DNA from 3 places in the Clostridium sp. FP1 genome. Region 3 is predicted to be linked to each of the others. Evidence: riboswitches for the same ligand, from Rfam matches in the RefSeq annotation. Region 3 holds a riboswitch; each other region holds the start of a gene.
What was found. A riboswitch is a leader RNA that binds a small molecule or an ion and turns the genes downstream of it on or off. The one in region 3 is predicted to bind S-adenosylmethionine.

Region 1: linked by a shared signal. The riboswitch ahead of G9F70_RS22345 (methionine ABC transporter ATP-binding protein) and the one ahead of metK (methionine adenosyltransferase) in region 3 are both predicted to bind S-adenosylmethionine.
Region 2: linked by a shared signal. The riboswitch ahead of G9F70_RS06165 (M20 family metallopeptidase) and the one ahead of metK (methionine adenosyltransferase) in region 3 are both predicted to bind S-adenosylmethionine.

What each region holds. Positions count from the first base shown of each region.
Region 1 covers NZ_JAAMNJ020000001.1:4,731,677-4,734,956, reverse strand. The annotation lists partial or broken gene G9F70_RS22355 (N-acetyltransferase family protein) at 183-547, shown strand; gene G9F70_RS22350 (MazG nucleotide pyrophosphohydrolase domain-containing protein) at 580-873, shown strand; SAM riboswitch class I at 1,006-1,126, shown strand; SAM riboswitch class I at 1,220-1,322, shown strand; gene G9F70_RS22345 (methionine ABC transporter ATP-binding protein) at 1,442-2,440, shown strand; gene G9F70_RS22340 (methionine ABC transporter permease) at 2,441-3,085, shown strand; gene G9F70_RS22335 (MetQ/NlpA family ABC transporter substrate-binding protein) at 3,168-3,280, shown strand, end outside.
Region 2 covers NZ_JAAMNJ020000001.1:1,265,000-1,268,279, reverse strand. The annotation lists gene G9F70_RS06170 (methionine ABC transporter ATP-binding protein) at 1-671, opposite strand, end outside; SAM riboswitch class I at 809-919, opposite strand; SAM riboswitch class I at 1,076-1,179, shown strand; gene G9F70_RS06165 (M20 family metallopeptidase) at 1,328-2,539, shown strand; gene G9F70_RS06160 (GntR family transcriptional regulator) at 2,673-3,050, shown strand; gene G9F70_RS06155 (ABC transporter ATP-binding protein) at 3,043-3,280, shown strand, end outside.
Region 3 covers NZ_JAAMNJ020000001.1:371,289-374,568, forward strand. The annotation lists gene G9F70_RS01765 (hypothetical protein) at 131-814, shown strand; tRNA gene G9F70_RS01770 (tRNA-Thr) at 1,023-1,097, shown strand; tRNA gene G9F70_RS01775 (tRNA-Tyr) at 1,103-1,187, shown strand; tRNA gene G9F70_RS01780 (tRNA-Val) at 1,214-1,289, shown strand; tRNA gene G9F70_RS01785 (tRNA-Thr) at 1,318-1,392, shown strand; tRNA gene G9F70_RS01790 (tRNA-Tyr) at 1,398-1,482, shown strand; SAM riboswitch class I at 1,591-1,692, shown strand; gene metK (methionine adenosyltransferase) at 1,780-2,955, shown strand; gene G9F70_RS01800 (ATP-dependent RecD-like DNA helicase) at 3,234-3,280, shown strand, end outside.

The sequences.
Region 1 (3,280 bases), 4.4 Mb from region 3:
CCTATATTAACTATAATTATAGCATGTTGTAAAGTTTGTTTACGTAAATTCCAATGAAGTTCGCATTAATATTGTAGCGTGGAAGATGATGATATAAACATAAGGTTCACTAATAATAAAGTAAATATATTTGAAAATGTAAAAGGATATATAGAAAAATAGGTCCTACTAGGGGAGGGAAAATGGAATATAAAATTGAAGTAATGATACAATCAGATTGGGAGCAAGTAGCAAATATTTATCTGCAAGGTATTAAAACAGGAATAGCAACATTTCAGACAGAAGTACCTATTTACGAAAATTGGGATAATAGTCACATAAATTCATGTAGATTAGTTGCTCGCTTAGGTGACAATGTGCTGGGGTGGTAGCTCTGAGTAAAGTCTCAAGTTGATGTGTTTATAAGGGAGTAGCGGAAGTAAGTATTTATATTGCTGAAAAATATAAAGGCCAAGGAATAGGGAAGGTTCTTTTAACAAAGTTAATTAAAGCATCTGAAGAAAATGGTTTTTGGACTTTGCAATCGGAACAACCTCGCAATAATAGTGAAACTTAATTATTATAAAAGGAGAGAATATAATGGAAAATATTGTTCAAGATTTATCAATATCAGAAATGTTAGATATGTCGCATAAGTTATGGGAAAAACACAAAGATACCTGGAGTCCAATGGAACCTGCGCAAGGTAAGATTTCCATACTTTATATGATTGAAGAAATTGGCGAAGCAATTGCAATAATAAAAAAGAAAACGGAAGATGGAATTATGAATGATCCAAGGATAAGAGAGCGATTTATTGAGGAGCTAGGGGATGTGCTAATGTATTATTCAGATACGTTAAACAGATTTAAAATTACACCTCAAGAGTTTTGAAGTACATACATTAAAAAATTTGAGAGTAATATGCAGAGAGATTATGAAAGTCAGTATAAGAAAAAATAAAAAAATACCTTTACATTTCCTCGAAATGGTGATAATATAACTTTAATTTAATAAATCAATTAATTCTCATCAAGAGAGGTAGAGGGACTGGCCCTATGACACCTCGGCAACCGTCAGATATCATTCGTCTGAAAAGGTGCTAATTCCTGCGCTAAGTTCCTTAGAACTTAGCGGAAGATGAGAGAGGTAACCTTGTAATTTTATACCTCTTTCATCATTTATATTGATGGGAGAGGTTTTTGGTTTTTAAAATAAATTTAAAATAAAATTTAATATTGTCTTATCAAGAGAGGTGGAGGGAATGGCCCTATGAAACCCGACAACCAGTATCATATATGATACATGGTGTTAAATCCTGCAGCATTGCTGCGAGATAAGAATAAGTTTGGCATTAGAGCCCAAGTTTATTCTTGGGTTCTATTTTTTTTAGGAAAATAATTGCGAGTAGCGATACTTGCAATAAAAAAAGTAATAAGTTATGAAGAGGAGATGAGATTTTATGATTAAAGTTTGTGACGTAAGTAAAAGTTTTTCCAAGGAGAAAGTATTAAATAGTGTTTCTTTTACAGTGGATAAAGGCGATATTTATGGAGTTATTGGTCACAGTGGTGCTGGCAAATCCACTTTACTTAGATGTTTTAATGGGCTTGAATCCTATGATACAGGCAGCATTAATATAATGGGAAAAGAAGTAAAGCAGTTAAGTTCAAAAGAGCTTAGGGAATTTAGAAAAGATGTAGGTATTATATTTCAAAGCTTCAATTTGATTAACAGAAAAAATGTTTTTGAAAATATTGCATTTCCACTGGAAGTATGGGGAAATGACAAAAATTTTATTAAAGAAAGAGTAGATAGCTTAATAGAATTAGTTGGACTTAATGATAAAGTAAATAGCAATATACGCGAACTTAGCGGAGGACAAAAGCAGCGAGTTGGAATTGCAAGAGCCTTGGCACTTAATCCAAAAATATTACTTTGTGATGAAGCTACTTCTGCATTAGATCCTAAAACTACAAAATCTATATTGGAGCTTTTAAGAGATATCAATAACAAATTTAATATAACAATTATCGTGGTTACACATCAAATGGAGGTGGTAAAAGAGATTTGTAATAAATTTATTCTTTTAGAAGGAGGTGAGATTAAAAGTAGCGGTATTACAGATGAATTATTTATTAGACCAACAAGTGAAATGAAAACACTTATAGGAGAGGAAGAATTATTACCTAGTACAGGGCATAATATTAAAATATTTTTTCCAAAAGAAATTAGCCAGAGTTGCGTAATAACTTCCATAGCCAGGGAGTTAAATATAGATTTTTCAATAGTATGGGGCAGGCTTGAAAAATTCAGAGATAATGTAATGGGAAGTCTTATAATAAATGCAAGTGATGAAAATAGGGAAAAAATATTAAAATATTTAGATGGAAAATCTATAGAATGGGAGCTTATTAATTACTTATTGAAGAAAGATGAATATAAGGAGGGGGGGATATAAATGCTATTTAAAGATGTTTTACTACCTGCACTTTTAGACACAATATATATGGTAGGGGTGTCTACAATTTTTACAGTGATTTTGGGGTTTATAACAGCCGTGGGACTTATTATAAGTAGTCCTAAAGGGCTAAGACCAAATGTTCTAATTTATAAAAGCTTAAACTTAGTAGTAAATATGCTTCGTTCTTTTCCGTTTATTATATTAATGATATCTATATTCCCTTTAACCAAACTTATTGTTGGAACAACCATAGGTACTAATGCAGCTATAGTTCCATTAACTCTAGGAGCAGCTCCTTTTGCCGCAAGAATAATAGAATCTGCACTACTGGAGGTTGATTACGGAATCATTGAAGCGGCTAAATCTGTTGGTGCAAAAACCTATCAAATTATATTTAGGGTTATGGTAAAAGAGGCAATGCCATCTATAGTTCTTGGAGTTACTTTAACAATAATAAATATTATAGGTTACTCCGCTATGGCTGGGACAATTGGTGGCGGTGGCCTGGGAGATGTAGCAGTAAAATATGGCTACTATAGATTTAAAACAGACATTATGATATACACTGTTATTATTTTAATTGTAGTTGTGCAAATTATTCAAGCCTTAGGAAATTTATTGTACAGAAAAATGATTAGATAAATCTTAAATTATACAAATGCGAGGGGGATAACAATTAATAATTGTTATCTACACCACAGAAATACGAGGGGGAAAATTAAAAATGAAAAAAATATTAAGCGTATTATTAACAATAGTTGTGATCTTAACAGTAAGTGGTTGTGGAGCAAAAAAAGAAGTGGCTGCACCTGCAAAGGTAGCACCCGAGAAAAAAAT
Region 2 (3,280 bases), 890 kb from region 3:
CCTCCACTTTCCACTATTTGTCCAGCTTCCATTACCACAACTTCGTGACAAATTTCTTTTACCACTTCCATTTGATGGGTAATGATTACTATGGTTAAACCTAGCTTTTCATTAATTTCCTTTAACAATTTTAAAATTGATGCTGTGGTCTGCGGATCTATTGCAGATGTTGCCTCGTCACACAATAAAACCTGTGGATCGTTTGCTAGTGCTCTGGCTATAGCAACCCTCTGTTTTTGTCCTCCACTTAATTGTGATGGATATGCTAAAATCTTATCACTAAGCCCAACTAATTCTAGCAGGCTTAAAACTTTCTGTTTTTTTTCTTCCTTGGTATAGCTATTTCCCTTAAGTGGGTATGCAAGATTTTGAAATACATTTCTACTGCTCATTAAGTTAAAATGTTGAAAGATCATACCAATTTTTTTTCTACTTTTTCTTACCTCTTTTTCAGGTAACTTAGTTAATTCTTTATTGTTAACTATAACCTGCCCACTAGTGGGCTTCTCCAATAAGTTTATACAGCGCACTAATGTGCTTTTTCCTGCTCCACTGTACCCTATTATTCCAAAAATTTTACCCTTTTCAACATGCAAATTAATTTCTTTTAATGCTTCAACTGTTCCCTGTTTATTTACATAAACTTTTCTTACTCCTTTAATCCAAATCATATTTTCCCTCCTTAAATTATCACCTTACCAACTGAAATCCCGCTAAAAATCTCAATAAAAAAATCCCCTTCTTTTCAAAAAGAAGAGGATAAATACATAAAAAAACCCATAGAAGGGTTGACTTTTAATAGTACCTTCACTCATCTTTCAGAACAGTGTTCTGATGGAATTAGCACCTTACATGCAAATAATAACATGTGGTTGCTGAAACTTCATCGGGCCAATCCCTCAGTTTCTCTCGATAAGAATAATTATTAAATTTTTATTTATGCAATTTTTGATTGCTTGAGATTCATTATACTTACTACTTTTATAAATGTCAACAATAAAATCGAAATATTTTTTACTGTTGACAATATTAAATAAAAGCCTTATTATAACTTTTAAACAACTTAATAACAAATTTCTTATCAAGAGAGGTGCAGGGACTGGCCCTTTGAAACCTCGGCAGCGGGTTCTTTTAGAATACTGTGCCAATTCCAGCAAAATGATTCTTTAAAGATAAGACGGCTATATTTAAACTATAAATTAACCCTCTTCTTTTCATAGAAGAGGTTTTTTTGTTTAAATTGAATTAACTACTTATTTCACAATCATTTTGCAATTGAAAATTCTATTTTTTAGTATACCCCAAAAAAATAATAGGAGGAGATTTTATGCAATTTACTTTAGGAAAAATCAACAAATTAAAAGTCGCAGTTTTATCAAACATTGAAGCCAACAAGAAAAATTACATAGAAATAAGTCACAAGATCCATGGAAAACCTGAAATAGGAAACCAAGAATTTTTTGCTTCTAGTATCCTTATTGAAACCTTAGAAAAACAGGGATTTACTATAGAAAAAGGAGTAGCTGGTCATGCAACTTCATTTATAGCGAGAAAGTGTTCCAAGGAAAAAAAAGGTGCAACTATTGGTTTTTTAGCAGAATATGATGCTCTTCCAAATCTTGGGCATGCTTGTGGTCATAATATTATTGGTACCACTAGTATTTCTGCTGCTATTGCTCTATCAAAAGTAATAGATGAGTTAGGTGGTCAAATAGTAGTTTTAGGTACTCCTGCCGAAGAAGGAGGCGAAAATGGAAGTGCAAAGACAAGCTTTGTACGCCATGGTTTACTTAAAGGCATAGATGCTTGTATAATTGCTCATCCTTCAAGCAGAACTTGTATTACAGGTGATTCACTATGTGTAGATCCATTAGACTTTGAATTTATAGGCAGACCCGCTCATGCAGCTGCTTGTGCTGAAAAAGGTATAAATGCACTAGATGGTGTTATACAATTATTTAATGGAATAAATGCCTTAAGACAGCATTTAACAAAAGATGCACGTATACACGGCATTATAACTCATGGAGGAGATGCTCCAAATATTGTTCCTGAATATGCTAAAGCAAGATTTTTCATTAGAGCTGCCACCCGAAAAAGTTGCGATGTAGTAACAAATAAAGTTAAAAATATAGCTAAGGGCGCCGCTCTTGCTACTGGCTGCTTGGTTAATATTATTGCTTTTCAAAACAAGGTAGATAATATGCTTAAAAATAGTGCCTTTGATGATATCTTTGTAGAAAACTTGAAATTTTTAGGATTTGATTTAGATATACAAAATGCATCTGGTATAGGCTCCTCAGATGTAGGAAATATAAGCCATATTGTTCCAACAATTCAGCCAACTATTAAAATTGGACCTGACACTTTAGTGGGTCATACTAGTGAATTTTGTGATGCAGCAATATCAAAACAGGGAGATGAGGCTTTGATTCTCGGTGCTAAAGCCATAGCACTTACCGGGCTTTCCCTGTTAGCTTATGAGGATAAGCTTAAAACTATAACAGATGAATTTCATAGAGCTTTAGCTGCTGAATAACCTTCCCTTACTTTTAATTTCCTTCCATATAATAAAACTATTTTAATTTCCATGTTGACACTGCTAATGTTCTAGTGTACTATTAACATATGTCACTAGAACATAGATGCACTTTCTCAAAGGAGATGGAATAATGGATACAACCTTTAATGACAAAACGCCTATATATCTACAAATTATGGACCTTATAAAAATGAACATCGTTACAGGAAAGTTAAAATCAAATGACAAATTACCTTCAGTACGGGAAATGGCAATAAATTTGAAGGTAAATCCAAATACACTTCAAAGATCCTATCAAGAGCTTGAAAGACTTGGAATTGTTTTTACACAAAGGGGCACCGGAACATTTGTTGGGGAGGAGAAAAATATGGTAGATAATTTAAAAAAAGAAATGGCAAAGGAAGTTATAGATTCCTTTATACTTAGAATGAAAAGCTTAGGCTTTACTACTAATGAAATAATTGAATCTATTTCAAATGAAACTACGGAGGTAAAACAGAATGACTAATATATTAAAATCTGAAGGAATATGTAAGTCCTACTTAAATAAAAAAGCCTTGCGAGGAGTAGACCTAGAAATAATGCCTGGAAAAATTGTAGGACTTCTTGGCCCTAATGGTAGCGGTAAAACTACCTTTTTAAAAATAGCAGCCGGCATTCTTCATGCGTCTAGCGGGGAAATACTAATAGATGGTCAAAAGCCTGGTGTTTATACAAAATCTATAGTTTCCTATTTGC
Region 3 (3,280 bases):
GCTGTGAATAAATTATTTTCCTACCAATAATTTATATGAAAAAATTTTGTGTATTATTATGAAAAAAGAATAAAAAAGCGATAAATTGGAAAATAATCTATATATATTAATTATTTGAGGTGGTATTAACATGAAGAAAAAAAATTTATTCTTTGTTATTATATTTTCTACTGTTGTAAGCGTATTTAATATGGTGTATTACAGTAGCGTTGTAATTAAGGCAAAGTATTATGAAGAAAACAACCTAAGAAAACAGGTAGTAGCTGAATGTAAAAAGGTTTATATCTGCCCCAAAAATATAAACAATAACCAGGGTAAAGTGGTGAAAGAAGCTGAGGAAGAATATTCTAATGTAAAAAAAAAATTAGGAAAAGAGGATTTGGCTAAGAAGGAATTAAGCGATGAAGAAAAAGGTAGTGATAATTTGAGTATAAATTCACTAAGTCAAGATATCGAAAAAAAATCGGATGAAAATATGCTCAATGACGTATATTCACTTGGGAAAGAGGATAGTCTAGAAGAATTAAATTATAATATTAAGAAGCAGGCACAATCAGTATTTAAAGTGTCAACAGGCAAAATACAAGAAAATTTAACAACTTCTGATAAGATAAAATTACTATATGTAAGCCTTCAGCTAGGCAAAGAGAATTATAAAAAAATGGAAGAATATTTATATGCAGTGGATGCCGAGGAAGGAGTTCTTAAAGCCCTTAAGTTATTAAAAGACGATTTATCAAAAAAAGAATATGGAAAAGTGAGAAAAATAGCTGGAAAGTTTATAGATATGGATGCGGCAGAAAGACTAAAATAAATTATATTGTAGTAATTGGTATAAGAAAGAGTTATCTTTTTTTATTGCGAATAATAAGTTGTATTAATGCTTAAAATAGAGTAAATATGCGAATGTTATAGCAATGTAGAGAAGGAATCGCTATTTCGAAGAAAATGAGCTTGAAATTAAATGATTATAGTTATATAATAATTCTTGTCGACAGGGTAAAGATACAAAAACAAAATATGCTGGCATGGCTCAACGGTAGAGCAGCTGACTTGTAATCAGCAGGTTGTAGGTTCAATTCCTATTGCCAGCTCCAAAAGTGGAGGAGTTCCCGAGTGGCCAAAGGGGGCAGACTGTAAATCTGTTACGTAATGTTTCGATGGTTCGAATCCGTCCTCCTCCACCATTTTCATTAGCTTTATAATAAATTATGGGAGCATAGCTCAGCTGGGAGAGCATCTGCCTTACAAGCAGAGGGTCACAGGTTCGAACCCTGTTGTTCCCACCATAATAATCTTTTTAAAAATAAAATGTATGCTGGCATGGCTCAACGGTAGAGCAGCTGACTTGTAATCAGCAGGTTGTAGGTTCAATTCCTATTGCCAGCTCCATATATGGAGGAGTTCCCGAGTGGCCAAAGGGGGCAGACTGTAAATCTGTTACGTAATGTTTCGATGGTTCGAATCCGTCCTCCTCCACCAAAAGACATCTGTAGATGTCTTTTTTTATTTATTTAATTTTAAAGTAAATAGGAATTGTTGACACTGAAAAGCTTATATGGTATTATAATTAAAACTTAATATTGATAACTCTTATCAAGAGAGGTGGAGGGAAAAAGGCCCTATGAAACCCGGCAACCGGTCAATGTACCATGGTGCCAATTCCTGTAGATTTATTCTGCGAGATAAGAAGGATGGTTAAAACACCTCTTCTTATAATTAGAAGGGGTTTTATTTTTTTAAAAACAAAATTTTTCCGTATTAGAAAGGAGAATTATAATGAAAAGACTATTTACATCAGAATCAGTTACAGAAGGACATCCAGATAAAATTTGTGACCAAATCTCAGATGCTATACTTGATGCTATTTTAGAGCAAGATCCTTATGCTAGAGTTGCTTGTGAAACCGCAGTTACTACAGGGATGGTTTTAGTTATGGGGGAGATAACAACTAGTTGTTATGTAGATGTTCCTAAGGTTGTTAGAAATACTATTGAAGGTATAGGATATACTAGAGCAAAATATGGATTTGATGCTAGTACTTGTGCGGTTCTAACATCTATTGGAGAACAGTCAGCAGATATAGCTTTGGGAGTTAACGAAGGATTAGAGTCTAAGAAAGGCACTCAGGATAAGATAGACTCCACAGGCGCTGGAGATCAAGGTATGATGTTTGGATTTGCAACTAATGAAACGCCGGAATACATGCCACTTCCAATTGCTATGGCTCATAGACTGGCAAGAAGATTAAGTGAAGTAAGAAAGAATGGTAAGCTTAACTATCTAAGACCAGACGGAAAGACTCAAGTTACTGTAGAGTATGAAGATAATAAGCCAGTAAGAATAGATACTATTGTTATTTCAACTCAACATGGAGAAGAGGCAACTCATGATCAAATTGAAAGTGATTTAATAGAACAAGTAATAAAGCCTATAGTTCCAAGTGAATTATTAGACGAAAACACTAAGTATTATATAAATCCTACAGGTAGATTTGTAATTGGAGGACCGCAAGGAGACTCTGGTTTAACAGGAAGAAAAATAATAGTAGATACTTATGGCGGATACGCAAGACATGGCGGCGGCGCATTCTCTGGTAAAGACCCAACAAAGGTTGATAGATCTGCTGCATATGCTGCAAGATGGGTTGCTAAAAACTTAGTAGCAGCAGGAGTTTCAGATAAATTAGAGATTCAGTTAGCTTATGCTATAGGTGTAGCTAAACCCGTATCTATAGAAGTTGAAACTTTTGGAACTGGAAAAATTGAAGACGATAAAATTGTTGAAATAATCGGAAAAGTATTCGATTTAAGACCAGCTGTTATTATAAGAGAATTAGACCTTAGAAAACCTATTTATAAACAGACAGCAGCTTATGGACATTTTGGAAGAAATGATTTGGACCTTTCCTGGGAAAGACTAAATAAGGTTGAACAAATAAAAAAATATTTATAAAATGAAATAGAAAATATTTATAATAAAAGAGGGATAACAATTATTAATTGTTATCCCTCTTTTTCCTAAGTAATAAAAAAGTTTATTTTAAGGCAATTGGGATAATTATAAAGATATTAAATTTTATTTTATTATGTGGATTATTAAATGGTATTTTGATAAAACTTAAGATAGGGGTATACTGAAGGTGAAAAACGTAAAGTACATATGATATAATAACAACGATACTTATATTAATAGTATTGCTACTATATAAATTTATAAATAGGGGAGATTTTATGCCAGAAATACAAGGAATCATAGAAGATATAGTATTTCACAATGA